Regions from separate parts of the Arthrobacter sp. D3-16 genome, predicted to be linked through region 2. Evidence: predicted binding sites of a transcription regulator. Region 2 holds the regulator's gene; the other holds the start of a gene.
What was found. Region 2 encodes Rex, which represses fermentation and respiration genes when NADH is low (regulators of the CRP and FNR family bind a similar motif). Its sites were predicted from a motif close to CTTGTGAANNNNTTCACAAG; they were not measured.
Positions count from the first base shown of each region.

Region 1: the regulator Rex is predicted to act here: its motif matches at 8,240-8,259, upstream of M1D32_RS08555 (glyceraldehyde-3-phosphate dehydrogenase).

Region 1 covers NZ_CP096437.1:1,786,946-1,797,685, reverse strand. The annotation lists gene M1D32_RS08600 (LacI family DNA-binding transcriptional regulator) at 1-608, shown strand, start outside; gene M1D32_RS08595 (alpha/beta hydrolase) at 611-1,360, shown strand; gene M1D32_RS08590 (DNA alkylation repair protein) at 1,368-2,051, shown strand; gene mptB (polyprenol phosphomannose-dependent alpha 1,6 mannosyltransferase MptB) at 2,044-3,606, opposite strand; gene orn (oligoribonuclease) at 3,817-4,404, shown strand; tRNA gene M1D32_RS08575 (tRNA-His) at 4,534-4,606, shown strand; gene def (peptide deformylase) at 4,706-5,278, shown strand; gene M1D32_RS08565 (HNH endonuclease family protein) at 5,350-6,147, opposite strand; gene M1D32_RS08560 (hypothetical protein) at 6,261-6,470, opposite strand; gene M1D32_RS08555 (glyceraldehyde-3-phosphate dehydrogenase) at 6,546-7,988, opposite strand; gene M1D32_RS08550 (TspO/MBR family protein) at 8,286-8,828, opposite strand; RNA gene rnpB (RNase P RNA component class A) at 8,873-9,264, opposite strand; gene M1D32_RS08540 (YaaA family protein) at 9,321-10,127, shown strand; gene M1D32_RS08535 (zinc ribbon domain-containing protein) at 10,166-10,740, opposite strand, start outside.
Region 2 covers NZ_CP096437.1:876,107-886,846, forward strand. The annotation lists gene M1D32_RS04225 (bifunctional aldolase/short-chain dehydrogenase) at 1-1,507, shown strand, start outside; gene M1D32_RS04230 (rhamnulokinase) at 1,504-3,027, shown strand; gene M1D32_RS04235 (acetylxylan esterase) at 3,094-4,113, shown strand; gene M1D32_RS04240 (glycoside-pentoside-hexuronide (GPH):cation symporter) at 4,172-5,500, shown strand; gene M1D32_RS04245 (3-deoxy-7-phosphoheptulonate synthase) at 5,715-6,854, shown strand; gene M1D32_RS04250 (helix-turn-helix domain-containing protein) at 7,024-7,236, shown strand; gene M1D32_RS04255 (30S ribosomal protein bS22) at 7,428-7,526, shown strand; gene M1D32_RS04260 (HAD family hydrolase) at 7,610-8,428, opposite strand; gene M1D32_RS04265 (glutaredoxin family protein) at 8,506-8,760, shown strand; gene M1D32_RS04270 (redox-sensing transcriptional repressor Rex) at 8,865-9,569, shown strand; gene M1D32_RS04275 (hypothetical protein) at 9,622-10,371, opposite strand; gene M1D32_RS04280 (hypothetical protein) at 10,474-10,740, opposite strand, start outside.

The sequences.
Region 1 (10,740 bases), 910 kb from region 2:
AACTCGCCGCAGCGCTCGCGGGCAGACTTGCCTCCGGCTGGGACGGCGACTTTGTGATCATCGGCGGCCCGGAGGGACTCTTCACCTCGGACGACCGGGTGCGCGGCTTCCAGGAGGGCCTGGCAGCGGCAGGGCGCGAGCCGGCGGACATCCTGCGCACCGCCTTCAACAGGGCGGGCGGCTACGAGGCGGGCCTCAAGCTTGCCGGGCTGATTAAGGATCGCCAGGCGGGATCCGGGGATGCGGCGGGCGGCAGGAGGTTGTGCATCTTCGCGGTCAACGACGTGATGGCCATCGGCGCCACCGCTGCCCTTCGATCACAGGGGCTCCGCATTCCGCGCGACGCCATCATCGCCGGCTTCGACGACATAGAGACGCTCCGCGATTTCCGCCCCGCACTCTCCACGGTCCGGCTGCCGCTCGAAGAGATCGGGCGCCTTGCCACCCGTGCCACAGCCCCGGGAGCCCTTGCGGCCGGGGAAATGCCGGAAGGGGAATCCGGGGACACAGGCACCGGCGGTACAGACAAGGGAGGCGCCGACGTCGTGCGGCCGCGTCCGATCACCGGCGAAGTGACGCTCCGGCGCAGCACCGAGACGGCGGCCTGACCGTGGCGCCCCGCCTGACAGCTGTTCCCTCCCGTACCGGCGCCACTGGCGACCGGCCCGCGGTCCTGGTCCTCCCAGGCGGCGGCTACGCCCGGCAGGCCGACCATGAAGCGGAGCCTGTTGCTGAGTGGCTCGCCGGGCTGGGCATTCACGCTTTTGTCCTGCGGTACCGGGTTGCCCCCGACCGGCACCCTGCGCCGCTCGAGGATGCAAAGCAGGCCATGCTCCACATTCGCGATGGTGCCCACGGCCTCGCTGTTGACAGCGAACGCGTCGGAGTACTCGGCTTTTCCGCCGGCGGACACCTTGCGGCGACGCTTTCCACAGCAGTGGCCACCGGCAGCTCTGACCTCGATGTTCCCGGGGCCGTTCCGGACCTCACCGTCCTGTGCTACCCGGTGGTCTCCTACACCCGGGAAGTGCACCAGGGTTCGGTGGACAACCTCCTTGGTGAGGCGCCGCCGTCGGACGTCCTGGCCGAGCTGTCAGCAGAACAGCAGGTTAACAGTGAAACGCCGCCGGCGTTCCTTTGGCACACGGCCGACGACGCCGCCGTACCGGTAAGCCACAGCCTCGGCTACGCAGGCGCCCTGCTCAGTGCGGGAGTGCCCGCTGAGCTGCATGTTTTTCCCCATGGACGCCACGGGTTGGGCCTTGCCGACGGCGTGCCCGGGCCCGATCAGTGGAGCTCGCTGTGTGCGGGCTGGCTGGGCCGGGCGGGCTGGACCCACCCCTCCCCCAGCGCCTTCTGATTCCCCCATGGTGAACCGGGACGTGCTCGATACCATCCGCGCCCGGCTCCGTGAAGTGGCGGATCCTGTGCGTGCTGCCGGCGCGCAGGCGTACATGAAATCCGCCATGCCGTTCCTGGGTGTCCGGGTACCGGAGGTGCGCCGGCTGACCATGGCTGCTGTTGCCCGGTATCCGTTCGGCTCAGCCGGCGAGCAGCGGGCCACCGTGCTGGAACTGTGGCGCGGTGCGCAATTCCGCGAGGAGCGGTATGCGGCCATCGACCTGACCCTCGGCACGTTGGTGGCCGCGGACCTGCAAATGCTTCCGGTTTACGAGGAGATCATCCGCCAGGGTGCCTGGTGGGACTTCGCCGATGGTGTGGCCGGCCGGATCTGCTCGCTGCTGGAGGCACACCATGCCGAGATGTCCGAGGTGATTCTGGGCTGGAGCACAGACCCGGACGTCTGGATCAGGCGGGCCTCGATCACGGCCCAGCTCAAAGCCAAAGCGGGCACTGATCCCGAACTCCTGCGCCGCGTCATCGATGCGAACCTTGCCGACCCGGAGTTCTTCATCAGGAAGGCGATCGGCTGGGCCCTGCGTGAGTACGCAAAGACGGAGCCGGGCTGGGTGTCGGATTTCGTGGCTGCACGCGGACACAGGATGAGCCCGCTGTCACGCCAGGAGGCGTTGAAGCACCTGCCTAAATGACGGGGCGCTCAACCACGGGATTGGAACTCTTCCGGAACAGGCTTCGGGTGCGGGGATCCCAGAAGACAAGGTAGAGGCCGAACAGCAGTCCGGTCACGGCAGCGGCTACGCGCGCCAGGGCCAGCGCCAACCCAAGGTCCGCGGTCTGAAGGTAAGGGAAAACCTCCAGCTGGTCCGAAATGGCGTAAATCATAAAGAACGAGACCACAAAGTAGAGGGCCTTGACCTGCCAGTCGTTGCGGATGCCGGTCACGGCAAACAACGGGATCAGCCACACCACGTACCAGGACTGGATCATCGGCGCCAGCACTACAATCGCCGCAAACGCAAGAGTCAGCCGGCGGATCAGGCGGTCGTGCTCACCCCTGAAGATCAGCCAGCCGACGATTCCCACGGCCAGCAGCTTCCCGGCGTCGAACACCCAATCGGCGAGGAGCCATCCGTCCAGCCCGAACGAGTTAGCCAGTGAGGCGACCACCAATCCGATCAGCCCGACCGGCGCGTACCAGATGAAGATGCTCCCCGGTGCCGAGAGCCCGTTGATCCAGCCGAAGCCGAAACCGTTCACCAGGCTCATCAAGGCCAGGATCCCGAGGCTCAATCCCGCTGTGAGTCCCCAAAAAGCGAACCTGCGAAGCCAGCCCGCGTTCTTCCCGGCCCACAGCAGTCCAATGAAGGGCAGGAAAACAATGGTGATGGGTTTGACGGCGATCGAGAGTGTCACCAGGACGATGCCCCGGACCACCCGGCGTGTGGCCGAGTAGTAAAGCCCCGCCAACGCAAGGCCAATCATCAGGGCGTCATTATGGACGCTGGCGATGAAGTTGGTGAGGAAGAGGGGGTTGGCCGCCGTAAGCCACAGGGCACGGTGGGGATTGACCCCGTGCAGTTCGGCAAGCTTCGGGACATAGATCACGCAGAGGACCACGCCGGCTACGGCCACGAGCCGGAACAGCATCACGCTGGTCTCAGGCTGGACGTTGGTGGCCCACACAACGAACTGTTCGATCCATAGGAACAGCTGCCCGTAGGGAACCGGCGCTTCGGTCCACATCTTGTCGGCGCCCAACTGGAAGTAGTTCGATAACGCCGAGATGCCGTTCTCGTACGGGTTGAAGCCCTCCACCATCAGGCGGCCCTGGCCGATGTAGGCGTACACGTCACGGCTGAACAGCGGCACGCTGAACATCATGGGCAGTCCCCAGGCGACTACTGCCATCAGTGTCGCTTTGCGCGCTTCTTCTCCCCAGACACGCACGCGCTGGCCCAGCCGGAGCCAGGCACGGACCAGGAGCATCCCGCCAATCGCGAGCAGGACGATGGACAGGGCCACTCCTGCTGCTTCTGCACGCATCCAGATGAACAGCGGCATCCGGCGGAGTTCCGAGACCGGAGCGAGCCAGCCCACCCCCAGGGACCCGACCAGCATGAACATTGACCCCGCGAATCCGGCCAGGAGCGGCGAGCGGGGATTGTCGACTTCGGCCCCGACTACTGCTGCGGCGGCAGTGTCCGCGGCCGCCAGCTCCCCCGCTGCAGGCACAGGCGCCGTCATGTCAGGATCGTCCAATCTCTTGGGTTTGCGCTCTTTGCTTGGCGCGGTTCTGCCCGGCGGGCTGCACGGGCCGGCCGAGGCGGTTACAACGACAGCAACTGGTCCCGCCGCGTACCCGAAATCCTAGCACCGGCAGGTAGCCGGGAGGTGTAACGGTAGGCTGGTCGGGTGCCTATATCTAACGAACGAATCGTCTGGATCGACTGCGAAATGACCGGTCTGGACATCAAGAACGACGCCTTGATCGAGGTGGCGGCCCTGGTCACGGACTCCGAACTGAACATCCTCGGTGACGGGGTGGACGTAGTGATCAAACCCGATGATGCTGCCCTGGCCCAGATGAACGACTTCGTCCGGGACATGCACACCAAGTCCGGGTTGCTCAAGGAGCTCCCTCACGGAACCACCATGGCCGCGGCGGAGGCAGCAGTCATGGAATACATCGAAAAGTGGGTGCCTGATCCGCGCAAGGCACCCCTGGGAGGCAACTCGGTGGGCACTGACCGAGTGTTCCTCTCCCGCGACATGCCATCCGTAGTGGAGCACCTGCACTACCGCGTTATCGACGTGAGCACCATCAAGGAACTCTCCCGGCGCTGGTTCGCCAGGGCCTACTTCCAGTCGCCCGCCAAGAAGGGCGGCCACCGCGCTCTCGGGGACATCAAGGATTCCATTGATGAACTGCGCTACTACCGGGAAGCCGTGTTCGTTCCGCCGCCCGGACCGGACAGCGCCACGGCGCAGCAGATTGCGAAGCGCATCACCACCGCCGGCGATCCCCAGCAGCCCGAAGCGTAATTTGCGCCACGTTTGCGGGAATTTTCAGTGAAATCGGCAAAAGTGGACAAAGCACCCTTGAAGAGCAGGTAAGCTATTTGAGTTGCCTTTCCAGAGAGCCGGTTCACCGGTAAATCTGCAGGGCGCATGGTGGGCTTAGCTCAGTTGGCAGAGCGCCTGGTTGTGGTCCAGGAGGTCGCGGGTTCAACCCCCGTAGCTCACCCTCACAGGATGGTATTTCAGCCGTCCGCAAAGGAGGCTGCACCGGATATCCGGTGTGGCCTCCTTTCTTTTGCACAGGATACTGCTGAAGGACCTTGGGATGACTGTTCTGCCAATCACCATCTGGGGGGAGCCCGTGCTGCACCGCAGGGCAGCCGAGGTGGAAGTTTTCGACGACGAACTGCGTACCCTGATCGCGGATATGTTCGAAACGAACGACGCAGCCAACGGTGTTGGCCTCGCGGCGCCGCAGGTTGGTGTGGGCAAAAGGATTTTCGTCTACAAATTCGCCAATGACGACGGCGCTCCCCCCACCGGCGTGCTGGTTAACCCGGTCCTCACCCTGTCCAAAATTTCCGGGGCTGTCCCGGACCCCGACGAGGAAGAGGAAGGCTGTCTGTCCTTCCCCAGTGGGCAGTATCCGCTGAAGCGTGCCGAGTGGGCGCGGGTGGAGGGCTTTGACGGCTTTGGGCAGCCGGTGAAGTTCGAGGCGACCGGGTGGTTCGCCCGCGTGATGCAGCACGAGTACGACCACCTTGACGGCAAGCTCTACGTCAACCGCCTCATGGACCGCTACGCCCGCAAGGCCATGAAGCAGGCTAAGAAAAACGGCTGGGGAGTTCCCGGACTGACCTGGATGCCGGGCGTGGACCCGGACCCCTTCGGCCACTAGGTCCGATGGCGGGGCGAGGGGTGGCCTCCCCGTGCGTCGGCATCCGAGGATCAGCGGACAGCGCGCACCCCTTAGCGGGCCGAAATCGTCTGCTGGTCCGGGCAGGACCCGAGCACGCGCTTCATGGCGTCCTTCTCCGCCTCGGTGACCCACAAGCCGTAAGCAGCCTTGACGGAGATCTGGCGGGCCACGTAGTGGCAGCGGATGGACTTGTTCTTGGGGAGCCACGTGGCTGCATCGCCGGCACTCTTCTGCTGGTTGGCGGGTCCGTCCGCAGCGATGAGGTTCAGCGGATCGTTGGCGAGGCTTTGGCGCTCCCCTGCCGTGAGCCCCTGGGCGCCCTTCTGCCACGCGTCCCCCAAGGCGACGACATGGTCAATCTGGACTGCCCGGCTGCTTTCCGAGCCCCGGCGGAAGTCCATGAACTGCCCAATATACGGTTCGTGGAAGGAGCCGGCTGCCACACGGCACTTGGACCCTTCCATAAACACAACAGCCGCAAGGTCACGCCGCAAGATGTCGTTGCGGGTATCACAGCCGTTGCGGTCAACGTCCTGCCAGGCCTGCCCGAAAGCCTCCCGGCTATAGTCGTCCTTGGCCGCGCGTCCTTTCACGGCAAGCCCGTCGAGCGCTGAGAGGGCAGTTCCTGGGGGCACCGGATAGACGGACACAACGGGCTTCATCCAGGCAGGGTCAAAGACGGGGGCTGCTGTGGGCCCGGACGCGGAGGGCTCCGCTACGGCAAACTGGCCGGCGGTGAAGAACCAGAACAGGGCCCCCAACACCGAGACAGCAGCAACAGCGAGTACTACCCATGCCTGCCGGGAACGGCGCCGGGCACGCCGATAGGCGGACCAGGTCACGGTCACGGGATGCCTGCCCTTCCGGTATGTTTACGCACCAGAAGAGCCTAGGACAGCCGGCTGCCATCCCCGCCGATATCCACACTGTGGAGGCCGGGTGGAAGGTCACACCGGCGGAGCTACTGCTCCCGCATCACCCGTCGGAGGTCCTCCTCGGCGATGGCCAGGAGTCCCTCAAGCTGCCGCACCCGGTCTTCGCCGACGTCGCCCGATGCGTGGGCGACGCGGGCCCCTTCAAGCAGGCGGACAGCCTCCTTGTGGTTCGCCTTTGCCACATCCAGTGCGTGTTCCAGGGTGGTTTCGTGCTGGAGCGTCGAATCTTTATCCATGGCACAAGTGTGGTCCCGATTCCCGGCTGATTCCAGAGAGTCAGCCGGGAAATCGAGATTGGCCGAAGGGGTGGATCAGACGGAAATTGCAGCCAGGGCTGCGGCTGATTCCTTGGCGGGGAAGGACGGGGGGTTTACACCGGCCATCTCCTCCATAACGCGGACCACCTGGCAGCTGTAACCGAACTCGTTGTCGTACCAGACGTAGAGCACCAGGTTCTTTTCGTTCGAGATCGTGGCGAGGCCGTCAACGATGCCCGCACGGCGGGAACCAACGAAGTCGGTGGAAACCACCTCAGGCGAGTCGATGTAGTCGATCTGCTTGCGCAGGTCCGAGTGCAGGGACATCTCCCGCAGGTATTCGTTGACTTCATCCTTGGTGGTCCCGTTTTCCAGGCTCAGGTTCAGGATGGCCAGGGAAACGTCCGGGGTGGGGACGCGGATGGAGCTGCCGGTGAGCTTGCCCAGAAGTTCGGGCAGGGCCTTGGCCACAGCCTTGGCGGCACCGGTCTCGGTGATCACCATGTTCAGGGCTGCCGAACGGCCGCGGCGGTCGCCCTTATGGAAGTTGTCAATCAGGTTCTGGTCGTTCGTGAAGGAGTGGACCGTCTCCACGTGCCCGTGGACAACACCGAACTTGTCGTTGATGGCCTTCAGCACCGGCGTGATGGCGTTGGTGGTGCAGGAAGCCGCGGACACGATCTGGTCCGTGTCCTCGATGGTGCGGTGGTTGATGCCGTGGACGATGTTCTTCAGCTCGCCCTTGCCCGGAGCGGTCAGCAGCACCCGTGCAACACCCTTGCTCTTCAGGTGCTGGGACAGGCCTTCGGCGTCACGCCAGCGGCCGGTGTTGTCCACCACCAGTGCGTTGTTGATGCCGTAGGCGGTGTAGTCGATGGTGGCCGGGTTGTCCGAGTAGATCACCTGCACCTGGACACCGTTGGCGGTGATGGTGTTGGCCGCCTCGTCAACGCGGATGGTGCCTTCGAAGGAACCGTGCACCGAGTCGCGGCGCAGCAGGCTCGCACGCTTGGACAGGTCATTGTCGGAGCCCCGGCGCACAACGATCGCACGCAGCCGCAGGCCGTGGCCGCCGCCTGCCTTTTCAATCAGGAGGCGGGCCAGGAGCCGGCCGATGCGGCCAAAACCGTACAGCACGACGTCGGTGCTGGTGCGGTCGTCGCCGCCGCGCTTGCCCACGATCTCGGCGAGTTCCTCGCGGAGGAACTCCTCCAAAGTGGCGTCGCCGCCCTCTTCCTTGAACTTCTGGTTCAGCCGGGCGATGTCGATCGCTGCCGCGCCGAGCTCCAGCCCCGCCAGGGTGTTCAGGAGCGGAGCAGTTTCCTCCAGCAGCAGCTCATCTTTGCTCATGCGGCGCGCAAAGCGGTGTGCCTTGAGGATGTTCATGGTGGACTTGTTGATCAGGCTCCGGCCGTGGATGCTGGTCACCACGTTGTTTTCGCGGTACAGCCGGCCGATCACCGGAATCATGGCCTCGGCGAGGGCCTCCCGGCCCATCCACGTATCAAGACAAGAATCTGACGTCTGGCTCACAGAAATACCTTCCTCGGTTCAGCCGCGTACGTCCTCGTACACGGATGTCGGCCACCTGATGGTGTCCAGGGGCACCGGCACCTGCGGGGATTGTCCCCCAGGTGCCTGGATCGTGTGCAAAAGAAAACCGCCGGTTGCGAACGCAACTCCGGCGGAAGAACTCCTGCGTCCGGTATCTATTCTAATTTGGCAGACTGCCCGGGAGCGGCCCGAGCCGCGTGAAATCACTCACACCAGGTTTCCGCGCCCCCTGGTGCCGCCTCAGTTATGGACGGCGGAATAAAGGTTGAGGCTGGCGGAGAAAATCACCCACGAGAAGTAGGGCAGCACCAGCAGCCCGGCGGCCGGGCTGACGGGGCCGAACCGCAGGATGAGGAGGACCAGGACAAAGGCCAATGCTCCGATCACCGCCAGGGCGATCCACAAGGCGGCTGTGCCGATCATGGGGTACAGGCCAAAGAAGGTGATGGGCCAGGCCAGGTTGAACACGAGCTGGAGGACATACATGCGTGCCACCGGCCGGACCATGGCTCCCCTCCGCCAGACCAGCCACGCGGCCACGGCGATCCCCGCGTACAGCGAAAGCCAGGCGGTGCGGAACATCCATCCCGCGGGCATCCACGGGGCCTTGATCGAACCGGCAAACCACCCGTTGGAGTTAAGGATGATCGGGATGGAGGCGAGCATGCAGACGGCATACGAGAGGGCGAGGAAACCAAGCAGGGCAACAACTTGCCTGCCCGGAGCAGGGACTGGCCGCGGGGCGGTCCCCGGCCCGGATTGTCCATCAGTAGTAGAGGGCACGGTTCAGCATCCCCAACGCAGCTTCCAAGGTCAAACCGGTTAAGTGGATGGGTTGACCGATACGCCGGGTTCTGTGCTCCTGCCCCGTTACCGGTGCGGGAGTAGCGGCCATCCATCTACGAACGCCGTTGCCGGCGCCCTCCAGCGGCCTACCCGGACACTTGGGCGAGCAGCCCTCAAACGCGCCCTGTCTGGCCTTGCTCCGGGTGGGGTTTACCTAGCCTTCCCGGTCACCCGGGAAGCTGGTGGTCTCTTACACCACCGTTTCACCCTTACCTGTTTCGTGCCGCTTTCAAACCGGCGCGACCCAGGCGGTCTGTTTTCTGTGGCACTGGCCTGCGGGTTACCCCGAGTGGGCGTTACCCACCACCCTGCTCTGTGGAGCCCGGACGTTCCTCGAGCCACTTGCGTGACGCGCGGCCGCCTGGTCAACCCATCCGGATCCAGTCTACCGGCGCCGTGCCGCTTTCCCTCCGCCGGTAGGATCGGACGGTGCTGATTCTGCTTCCCCCTTCTGAAGGCAAGACACCCGCGGTCCGCGGATCCGCCGTCGACTGGCCCTCGTTGAGCTTCCCGCAGCTGAACTCCTGCCGGGCAAAGGTGCTTGACGCGCTGGGCACGGTGAGCGCGCACGAGGACGCCCTCGCTTTGCTGGGGGTCGGGGCGTCGCTGAAGGACGATGTCGACCGCAACACCAGGCTCCATGCTGAACCGGCGGCTCCGGCGCACCAGATCTATTCAGGGGTGCTTTACGACGCCCTGGGCTACAAGACACTTACCGCCGGACAGCGCCGAAAGGCGGATGAGTCGGTCCTCGTCATTTCGGCGCTTTGGGGCGCCATCCGCTTCGGCGACAGTGTGCCCGCGTACCGGCTGTCCATGGGAACGGCGCTGCCCGACGTCGGACGCCTCGCCTCATTCTGGAAACCGCAACTCGCCGACGCCCTGGCCGGTGCCGTTTCCGGGCACCTGCTGGTGGATTGCCGGTCCAGCACCTATGCGGCAGCGTGGGCTCCGCCGGCCGCGCAAACAGTCGCCGTCAACGTCTTCACCGAGGTCAACGGGGTGCGGAAGGTAGTCAGCCACTTTGCCAAGCACACCCGCGGCGAGCTGGCACGGCATCTCCTGGCCCGGCGGGGCAAGGCACCGGAGTCACCCGCGCAGTTGCTGAAGGCCAGCCGCGAAAAGTGGGAGGCCGAACTTGTGGAGGGCTCAGCGCGGAAGCCGCACGCGCTGGACATCATCCTGCCGGGCTGGTTCGCGCGTCCCTCCCAACTGAGGTCGCAAGCAACGCTGTGAAAACGCCGCTTGACGGCGTTCCATGCCAGCCAGGTGGGTCAGGCCCACTCGTCGGAACGCACCAGAATGGCGCCGGAGTCCGGGCAGAACACAATGTCGTCAGCTGCCGCTGCCTTGATCTCCGCGAGGTCGCCGGGGCTCAACTTCATTCCCGAAGCCTCGGACGTTCCGTGGAACAGCCTCGCGGCGCCCACTCCGCGCTTCGCCAGGGTCTTTTCGTACACAGCCAGCATTCCGGCGTCGAGGGTGGCGGCAAAGGCTGAACGCTGGTTGCGGAGCCCACTGGCTTCCGCCTCAACTTCGGCCAGGGCTGCATCCAACTCGGCCCGGATGCTGCCGAAGGATCCCTGGATGTCGTCCACGATCCCCTGTTGCTTGGCCTGCCTGGCCCGGAGCGAATCGAGCCGTTCCATGACCTCGAGCTCCACGTCCTCCAGGTCCGAACGCCGCTTGTTCAGGGAGGCGATGTCCTTCTGCAAGGCGACCAGGTCCTTGGACAGTCCGGTTCCGCTGTTGAGCCTTGCTTCATCCCGTTCGATCCGGGAGGCAACCTGCTCCACGTCCGCCTCGGCGCGCTTCAATTCTGCCTCGGCATCGTGAACCGCCACCTTCG
Region 2 (10,740 bases):
CACCATCTTGGGCGGGCACGGCATCACCGCCTGGGGCGCCACCAGCGAAGAAGCAGAGCAGAACTCGCTGTGGATCATCGAACAGGCCGAGAAGTACATCCGGGACAACGGCAAGGCCGAACCCTTCGGAGCCAAGCTCCCCGGCTACGCAGCCCTGCCCGAGACAGAGCGCCGCGCCAAGGCTGCAGCCCTCGCACCCGTCATCCGCGGACTGGCTTCCACGGACAAGCCGCAGCTGGGGCACTTCAGCGATGACGCCGTCGTCCTTGACTTCCTCGAAGCTGCCGAGCACCCGCGCCTGGGCGCGTTGGGCACCTCCTGCCCGGACCACTTCCTGCGCACCAAGGTCAAGCCGCTGATCCTGGACCTGCCCTCTGAGGCCTCGGTGGAGGACTCGATCGCCCGTCTGCACGAACTCCACGCGGACTACCGGGAGGACTACCAGGCCTACTACGACCGCCACGCGGACGAAAACAGCCCGGCCCTGCGCGGTGCGGACCCTGCCATTGTGCTGGTTCCCGGCGTGGGCATGTTCTCCTTCGGCGCCAACAAGCAGACCGCCCGTGTTGCCGGCGAGTTCTACATCAACGCCATCAACGTGATGCGCGGCGCCGAGGGGATCTCCACCTACGCACCCATCGAGGAATCCGAGAAGTTCCGGATCGAGTACTGGGCGCTGGAGGAAGCCAAGCTGGCCCGCATGCCCAAGCCCAAATCGCACGCCACCCGCATCGCGCTGGTTACCGGCGCAGCGTCCGGCATCGGCAAGGCCATCGCAACCCGCCTCGCCGCGGAAGGCGCCTGCGTGGTCATTGCCGACCTGAACCTGGAGAACGCGGAGAAGGTCGCCGAAGAACTGGGCGGGCCTGATGTTGCCATCGGAGTCCAGGCTGACGTGACGGACGAGTCCCAGGTTGCAGCCGCGATCGACGCCGCTGTGCTGGCATTCGGCGGTGTGGACCTGGTGGTCAACAACGCCGGCCTGTCCATCTCCAAGCCGCTGCTGGAAACCACCGAGAAGGACTGGGACCTGCAGCACAACGTGATGGCCAAGGGCTCCTTCCTGGTGGCCAAGGCTGCCGCGAAGGTCATGATTGCCCAGGGCCTGGGCGGGGACATCATCTACATCTCCTCCAAGAACTCCGTGTTCGCCGGCCCCAACAACATCGCCTACTCCGCCACCAAGGCAGACCAGGCCCACCAGGTGCGCCTGCTCGCCGCGGAACTCGGTGAGCACGGCATCCGCGTCAACGGCATCAACCCCGACGGCGTGGTCCGCGGCTCCGGCATCTTCGCCGGCGGCTGGGGCGCCAAGCGCGCCGCCGTGTACGGCGTGGACGAGGAGAAACTGGGCGAGTACTACGCCCAGCGCACCCTGCTCAAGCGCGAAGTCCTGCCCGAGCACGTGGCGAACGCCGCCGCCGTCCTCACCAGCAACGAACTGTCCCACACCACCGGCCTGCACATCCCCGTGGACGCCGGAGTGGCCGCAGCCTTCCTGCGATGAGCATCGAACGCACCAACGAAACTGCCCCGGCCCAGGCCGGGGCAGTTTCCGCAGGGCCTGCCAAGGTGTTCGCCGGCAATGTTTTCGCCGCGGTCGATATTGGTGCCTCCTCCGGCCGGGTCATCCTGGGCCGCGTCCAGGCCGGCGGTGCCGGCGGTGAAAACAGTGTCGAGCTGGAAGTCGTCCACCGCTTTCCCAACGGCGTGGTGGAGATCGACGGCGGGCTGCGCTGGGATTTCAACGCCCTCTTCGCCGAGGTCCTCAAGGGACTCTCAGCAGCGGCCACGGTTGCCGCCGCACAGGGTGAGCGTGTAGCCAGCATCGGCATCGACACCTGGGCCGTGGACTACGGACTGGTGAACGCCGCCGGGGTATTGACCGCCCAGCCGTTCAGCTACCGCGACGACCGCAGCCGCGCCGTCGTCGAGCCGGTGCACCGGAAACTGGACCCAGCGCGCCTGTACGGGACCACGGGGCTGCAGTTCCTGCAGTTCAACACCATTTACCAACTGGCCAGCGAGCCGGACCTGGACGGGCTGCAGGCACTCCTGATCCCGGATCTGATCGCGTTCCTCCTGACCGGGCAACGCCGGACCGAGGCGACCAACGCCTCCACCACAGGATTGTTCGACGCCGTGGCGGGGGAGTGGGCCACCGAGTTCCTTACCGCCCTCGGCCTGCGGAAAGAGTTGTTCCCTCCGCTGATCCAGCCGGGGGAAACCTTTGGCACCCTCCTGCCGGCCATTGCCGCCCAGGTGGGCCTTCCGCAGGAAACCCAGGTGGTGGCTGTCGGTTCGCACGACACCGCCTCAGCAGTGGCAGCCGTCCCCGCACAGGAGGAAGACTTTGCCTATATCTCCTCCGGCACCTGGTCCCTGGTGGGGCTTGAGCTGAAGCACCCGGTCCTCACCGAGGCCAGCCGCGAGGCGAACTTCACCAATGAGCGCGGCGTTGACGGCACCATCCGCTACCTCCGCAACATGGGCGGCCTCTGGCTCCTCAGCGAATGCCAGCGGACGTGGGCGTCCGAGGGGTTCCGGCCAGAGCTCACTGCCCTGCTGACCGCGGCTGCTGCCCTGCCGCCCGGCGGGCCACAGATCAACCCGGACGATCCGTACTTCATTGCCCCGGACAACATGCCGGACCGCATCCGTGCCGCGGTCCGCCGCACCGGAGAGGTACTGCCGGACGATCCAGCCGCCATCACCCGGTGCATCATGGACAGCCTGGCCGCCGGCTACGCCCGCACCATCCGCGACGCCGAGCGGCTTGCTGACCGGTCAGTGGACGTGGTGCATGTGGTGGGCGGCGGTTCCCAGAACCGGCTGCTCTGCCAGCTCACCGCCGATGCCACCGGCAGGAAAGTCGTGGCGGGGCCGGTGGAAGCCACTGCCTTGGGTAACGTCCTGGTACAGGCCCGCGCTGCAGGTTCCATCGCCGGCGGACTGGGGGAACTCCGTGCCCTGGTGGTGGCCAGCAGTCCACTGCAGGTTTTTGTACCGGAGCTCTCGCGGCTCTAGCCCTCGCCGGCGCGTCCCCCGGCGCCGCGCCAGCACCCCAGCACACAGGACAGGACCGGACAACGCATGCCCCTTTTTGACCTCCCGCTAGGCGAACTCCGCGGCTACACCTCCGACGTGACGCCGCCGGAGGACTTCCGCGAATTCTGGGACACCACCATCGAGGAGGCACGGGCCTTTCCGCTGGGTGCGTCCTTCGAACCGGTGGAGAACTACCTGTCCGTCATCGATACCTTCGATGTGACCTTCGCCGGCTACGGGGGCGCCGCCATCAAGGGATGGCTGCACCTTCCCGCCAACAGGGCCGCCGGAACCAGGCTGCCGGTAGTGGTGCAGTATGTGGGCTACTCAGGCGGCCGGGGGCTGGTGAACCAGGACACGAAGTGGGCGCAGGCAGGCTACGCCCACTTCATCATGGACACCCGCGGCCAGGGCTACGGCGGCACCCTGGGCGATACCCCCGACCCCCACCCTTCCGCCGGAGAAGTGGCGCATGCGGGCCTCATGACCAGGGGCGCGGGCAGCCGGGAGGACTACTACTACCGCCGGGTATACGTGGATGCCTTCCGTGCCGTGGAAGCGGCCCAAGGCCACCCGGAGATCGACCCGGCACGGGTGGTCCTCGCCGGCGTCAGCCAGGGCGGCGGCATCGTGGTGGCCGTGGCCGGGCTGGCGGCTGGCAGGCTCGACGGCGTAGTGGCGGCACTGCCGGACGTTCCGTTCCTGCAGGACTTTCCCCGCGCCGTCGACATCACGCCGCGCGGCCCGTATCCGGAGATCGCGGCTTTCCTGGCCCGGCACCGGGACAGGTATGAACCGATGCTCGCGGTCCTACGGTATTTCGACGGCGTCAACCTCGCCCGCTGGGCCACCGCGCCGGCCTTGTACTCCGCTGCCCAGATGGACGATATCTGCCCGCCGTCCACCGTCTTCGCCAGCTTCAATGCCTACGGCACCGGTGCCGCGGATTCATCCGGAACCGGAGCGGACAAGGACATCGAGGTCTACCGGTTTAACAACCACGAAGGCGGCCAGGAACACCACTGGATCAGGCAATTGCTGTTTCTGCGCAAAATTTTGGGGTAAGTTTCTTCCTGCGGGCTGGCTGAGAAAGCGGTTTCTCGTCGCGGCGGACAAGGAAGCAATGAAGAAACTCAGCAAGCTCAGCGTTCTCGGCTACGGTGCGGGCGATGCGGCCAACAGCATGATCATCAGTACCGGAAACATGTTCCTGCTCGTCTATTACACGGACGTTGCGGGGATCGGGGCAGCGGCCGCTGGAACATTGCTGCTGGTTGCGCGGGTCTTTAACGCCTTCACCGACATAGCGGCCGGCCGCATCGTGGACCGTGTGCCAAGCAAGCGGTGGGGAAAGTTCCGCCCGTTCCTGATGTTCGGCTTCATTCCCCTGCTGCTGAGCGTGGCGGTGTTCCATGTTCCCGACGTCGATCCGTCCCTGAAGCTTCTGTACGCCTACTGCACCTACGCCCTGGTGTGTGTCGCCTACAGCATGGTCAACGTCCCTTACGGGTGCCTGGTGGGGGCCATGACCCAAGACGCCAAAGAACGCGCCAGGCTCGGTGGAGCCCGAACCATCGGTGGCCTCTCGGTTGGCGCCACCCTTGGCTTTTTCATTGCACCGCTCCTCGGTGCCGGGCAGGACATGCAGCAGATCTTCACCTGGCTGACGATCACTTTCGCCGTCGTTGGTTCACTGCTCTATTGCTTCACAGGCCTAGTATGCGTTGAGCGGGTCCCCGGCAGCGTCCCCAAGATCACCCTTCGCCAGAGCGTTGCAGCCCTCAAGGCAAATTCCCCGCTGGTGATCCTCTGCGTGAGTTCCGTCCTTTTCGTCACCGGAACCTCTGCCACCGGCGCGTCCCAGTTCTATTACCTCCGCGATGTCCTCTCCCGGGTGGACCTTTTCCCGGTCATGGCCGCCGCCCAAGTGGTGATCACGCTGACGCTGGCCGTCCTGATGCCGCTTCCGGTCGCCCGATGGGGCAAGCGGGCTGTTTACAGCGTTGGCGGCGCATTCGGGGCGGCGGGCGGCGTGCTGGTCTTCCTAGCCCCCGCTGACACTCCATTGCTCGGCCTGGCGGGCCTCATCCTGGGGCTCCTTGCGTCGGCCTGCGTCAGCATCGTGACCTGGGCCCTGATCGCCGACACCGTGGAATACGGTGAGTGGAAAACGGGAGTCCGGGTCCAGGGAATCAACTACGCGCTCCTGGCCGCCACCCGGAAACTTGGCATGGGATTCGGGGCCGCCGTCGTTGCCTTCTCGCTCGCCTGGGGCGGCTACGTTTCGGGTACTGCGGAGCAGTCTGAGGCTGCCACCCTGGCCATCAGGGCGGCGGCAGGGCTGCTGCCGGGGGCCCTGGTGCTGGCCTCCGTCGGGATCATGTACTGGTACCGCCTGACCGACCAGAAACACGCGGAGCTGGTGGCAAGCCTGGCGCGTGATGCGACGTAACAGTTTGCGGCCACGGCGGCCCGCCGTTATGGTTCATGGCATGACAAACCGTTGGTATGCGTATTTTTCGTTGGCTCTGGAGGGGCCCGCGTCTAACTGACACGCATCCAACTTTCCTTCAGAGCCAACAGGGCAGAGATTATTCTCTGCCCTTCGCCGTTTCTCCGGCGGGTTCTGATCTGGGCCCGCTTCATATCTGGAACAGGACCCGAACATGAGCACCGCGACAGCCCCCGCAAACACCACCGCCGGCAACCCCCATGGTGAAGCCGCGGCAAAATCCACCTCTAACCTGCGCGTCAGTGAGTTCACTGCGCTGCCCACGCCCTCTGAACTCATCGCGGAGCTGCCGCTGGACGCCCGGGTGGCGGACGTCGTCGAACGCGGACGTGACGAAGTCCGCGCCATCATGGACGGTGTGGATGACCGCCTGCTGGTGATCGTGGGACCGTGCTCCATCCACGATCCGAAGGCCGGGCTGGAGTACGCACGGCGGCTGGTCAGCCAGGCCGAAAAGCACAAGGAAGACCTGCTCATCGTGATGCGGACCTACTTCGAAAAGCCCCGCACCACCGTCGGCTGGAAGGGCCTGATCAACGATCCCCGCCTGGACGGCAGCCACGACATGGTCACCGGCCTCCGGACCGCCCGGCACTTCCTGCAGCAGGTCACCGCGCTCGGGCTCCCCACCGCCACCGAATTCCTGGAGCCGATCAGCCCGCAGTACATGGCGGACCTCATCTCCTGGGGCGCCATCGGGGCCCGCACCACCGAGAGCCAGATCCACCGGCAGCTCGCCTCCGGGCTCTCCATGCCCATCGGTTTCAAGAACGGGACCGACGGCGACCTGCAGGTGGCCATCGACGCCTGCGGGGCTGCCGGCGCAGCCCAGGCCTTCCTCGGCATCGATGGCGACGGCCGGGCGGCGCTGGTTGCAACCGCGGGAAACCCCGACACCCACGTGATCCTCCGGGGCGGGCGCAAGGGCCCCAACTACTCAGCTGCCGACGTCGAGGCAGCCTCCGCCAAGCTGGCAGCCAAGCACCTTAACCCGCGCCTCATCGTTGACGCCAGCCACGCCAACAGCGGCAAGAGCCACCACCGCCAGGCAGAAGTGGCGCTGGAGATCGGTGCGCAGCTGGAAGACGGCGGCGCTTCCGCGCAGGCAATTGCCGGCGTCATGCTGGAAAGCTTCCTGGTGGGCGGCGCGCAGAACCTCGATGTTGCGGAACACGAGGCCGGCCGCTCGGAGCTGGTGTACGGGCAGAGCGTGACCGATGCCTGCATGGACTGGGACGTTTCGGTCTCGGTGCTGGACCAGCTCGCCGCTTCCGCCCGCAAGCGCAGGAGGTAGGCCCCCACAGTGGGGGTGCAAATAGGGGGACCCTGCTACTTTCACATCGGCCACAGGAGCATCTAGAGTATCTAGAAGGTGGTTGGTGGATGGCTCAGCATCGGAAACACCGCATTGGCACGTACCTGGGGTCACTGTTGTCCATCCGTCAGCAAAGGAAAATAGGGAAATGTCGGCAGAACAGAACTTCTCCAACGCGAAGTTCCTGACCGTGGCAGAAGTAGCCCAGGTCATGCGCGTCTCCAAAATGACCGTCTACCGGCTGGTCCACTCCGGCGACATGCCGGCAGTGCGTTTCGGCCGCTCCTACCGGGTGCCTGAAGCCGCCGTGGACCAGTACCTCAAGGGTGCTGTGGTGGACGGCCACACCGAAACCGCCTGAGTCCTTTCGTCGCAATCGCCGTGTTTTCGCCGGTCGGGGCCGCACCGGTCAGAAGCGGCTCCGGATAAGCGGTACCCTGTTAAGGAACGTTTTACGTCATTGTAAGAATCTGTCAGTTGTTCAGTTCGTAGCTCTGTCCACGAACACTTTTCCATCAGACAGGTACTGCATCTAGTTTGTAAGGAACTTTCGTGGGTTCAGTTATTAAGAAGCGTCGCAAGCGTATGGCCAAGAAGAAGCACCGCAAGCTGCTTCGCAAGACTCGTCACCAGCGCCGCAACAAGAAGTAGAGATACTTCGAACAGCGTGGAAATGCCCGTCGCCTTCCGAGGCGGCGGGCATTTTGTTTTGTCCGGGTACCCGCCTGGAGATGCTATGCCCGAGGGCCGCGGATGCGGGCGAAGCCTTTCCAGAGGCCGTAGACGGCGCCGCCGGCAGTGGCTGCCTTGAGGCCGAAGGTGGCTGCGCGGCGGCCTGCCCGGAAGTCGTAGACGGGCCAGTTGTTGTCGCGGGCGTGGCGCCGGAGGCGGGCGTCCGGGTTGATGGCCACCGGATGGCCCACCAGGGTCAGCAGAGGGATGTCGTTGTAGGAGTCGCTGTAGGCCCAACAGCGCTTCAGGTCCAACTCCTCCGCGTCCGCTACTGCCTGGACAGCCACTGCTTTCGCGGAGCCGTGCAGGATGTCTCCCACCAGGCGGCCGGTATACATGCCCCCCGAAATCTCCCCGACCGTCCCCAAGGCTCCGGTGAGTCCCAGCCTGGTGGAGATCACCGTGGCAACTTCGATGGGAGTCGCAGTGACAAGCCACACCCGCCGGCCGACCCGCAGGTGCTGCTCGGCCAGGGCCTTAGCGCCAGGCCAGATCCGGGAGGCGATCATCTCGTCGTAGACCTCTTCGCCGAGGGCCTTGATGTCGTCAACCGTGATGCCGGCAGCCAAGGTAAGCGCGGAGTCGCGGACGGCGTGGACGTCATCCATGTTTTCGCCGCGGGCCACGAACTTGAACTGCTTCCAAGCGAACCCGGCTGCCTGGGCCATGGTGAAGGCTCCGCGCTGGTGCATCTTGCGGGCAACATGGAAAAGGCTGGCGCCGCGCATGAGGGTGTTGTCCACGTCGAAGAACGCCGCCTCGCCGGGTTGCGGCGCCGCAACCGGCTTGGTGACTACGGCGACGTACTTCTCCTCGGGCATGAAGTTGAGTCTAGTCAATCCAGTCGGTGGACATGGTCGGCGTCGCGGGTCCCAGCCAACGGGGCTACGGTTAAGTCATGGCAACACCGAGCGTCGTCCTGATCACCAAAGCTGACTGCCACCTTTGCGAAGAGGCGCGCGACGCCGTCGGGCGGGTTACTGCCTCCCTGGGGCTTGGGTGGACGGAAGAGTTGGTGGACCACCAGCCGGAACTGCGGGAACGTTATGCCGAGGAAATCCCGGTAGTGCTGGTGGACGGCGTGCAGCGCGACTTCTGGAAGATCGATGAGGTCCGGCTGGAACGCGTGCTTCAGCGGGCGTTGGCCGAGTAGGGGAGCAGCACCGGTGACCGCACGCGCTTTGTGGCTGGCTGCTTTGTTGGCATCGGCCGGGGGGCTCTAGAGTGGAGTCACAACGCGATGCGAGGGAGGGGCTGGTGGCTTCGCTGGATTCAACTCCCCAGGCTGTCCCGGATCTTCCGGGGACCACGGACACGCCAGCCAAACAGATTCCGCCCGCAGCGGTGGCCCGGCTGACGCTCTACCTGCGTGCCCTGAACACCCTGCTGGCCGAGGGAGTGGAGCGCGTCTCCTCCGAATCCCTCGCCGAAGCCTCGGGCGTCAGTTCCGCCACGCTCCGCAAGGACCTGTCCCACGTGGGCTCCTACGGTACCCGCGGCGTTGGCTACGAAGTCCAGTACCTGAGCCGGCACATCGCTGCGGCACTCGGGCTGACGCACGACTGGAAGGTAGCCATCGTTGGTGCCGGCAATCTCGGCAAGGCTTTGGCACGGTACGGCGGGTTCGAATCCCGCGGGTTCGACGTCGTAGCCATTTTTGACGCCGACCAGATGGTGGTGGGCAATGAGGTGGGGTGGCTGCGTGTCAGCGATGTGGCCGACCTGGAAACAGTGCTCCACCGTACCGGGGCGAATATGGTGGTGCTGGCGCTGCCGGCGGCCGTGGCGCAGGATGTCTGCGACCGTGTGGTTGCTGCCGGGGTCCGCAGTGTCCTGAGTTTCGCCCCCGTGATGCTCCAGGTGCCGGAGGGAGTCAACCTCCGTAAAGTGGACATGGCCACTGAACTGCAGATCCTGGCCTACCACGCACAACGGGCGCAGGCCCCGGGGCAAACCGCCTAGTTTTCAGGCGGTTCCGGGACCCACGCCCGCAGGTGTGGGAAGTGCGTAAAACTTACCGGCCGTAGGGGTTGCCCAGGCCGCCACCGTAAGGGTTGGCGAAGGGCTGCTGCTTCCGGAAGTACGGGGCAGCCGCCGGCAGGTACAGCAGGACGATGGCGGCGATCCCCAGGAGCGTGCCGATGGTTCCAATGCTGGGAGGACCGAAGAGGCCGACGATGGACAGTGCAGCGAACACGGTGCCCAGGATGCGGGCCCAGTTCTTGCCCTTGCGGATGAAGAAGGCCACCAGCAGGTAAAGCCCTGCGCCGAGGATGGCGAAGACCACCAGGGTGCCGGCGATGACGCCCTTGATGTCCTCGTACGTGACGCCCGCTCCGCTGCCTTCCATCTGCTGCTCAAAGGTCTGGCGGAATACCGGGTCGTCCAGTTGGGTGAGCCCGGTGAGCATGGAGATAACGAAGATTGCGGCCGAGGCGATCAGCAGCCAGAACGAGATGTTGACCAGCTGCGGCACTCCGTTGCTGCCCGTGGGCTGCGGCTGCTCCGAGGGGTACTGCGCGTACGGGGACTGGCCGTAAGGCTGCTGTCCAAACGGCTGCTGGCCAAAGCCCGGAGCCTGCGGCGGGTTCTGGCCATACTGCGGAGAGTTCTGGCCGTACTGCGGAGCGCCTGACTGTGGAGCATTCTGGCCGTACTGTGGAGCGTTCTGGCCGTACTGCGGGGCGTTTTCCCCGTAGCGCGGCTGCTGGTTGCCCTGCTCGGGATCGTTGGGCACGGGAGGCGGGACGGGAGGATTACTCATGAGCTGTCCTTTGGCGTGGCGGGTTCTGGTAGGCTGCCGGGTTTCGGTCCTGTGCCCTACCCCCAGCATGGCTTAAGTCCACCGTACCCCCGGACCGGCAGCTTATGAGTCATTCCTGGGAGGTATTCCGCCCCTGTTCGGCCCTTGCCCGGCGATACCTTGCCGGCCGCTGTTCCCCTGCGCCGCAAACCAGGCCTGCGCGTTCGGCAGCCAGAGCAATACTGTTGCCGCGAGGCTGATCAGGAAGCCCGCCCAGTTGCCGCCTTGGCCAACACGCATGGCCAGGTTGACCAGCGCCAGGACCAGGGTGATGCCCGTCAGGACTGTCAGGGCGAGCCGTGCCCACTGCTTCCCCTCTTTCATCTTGAG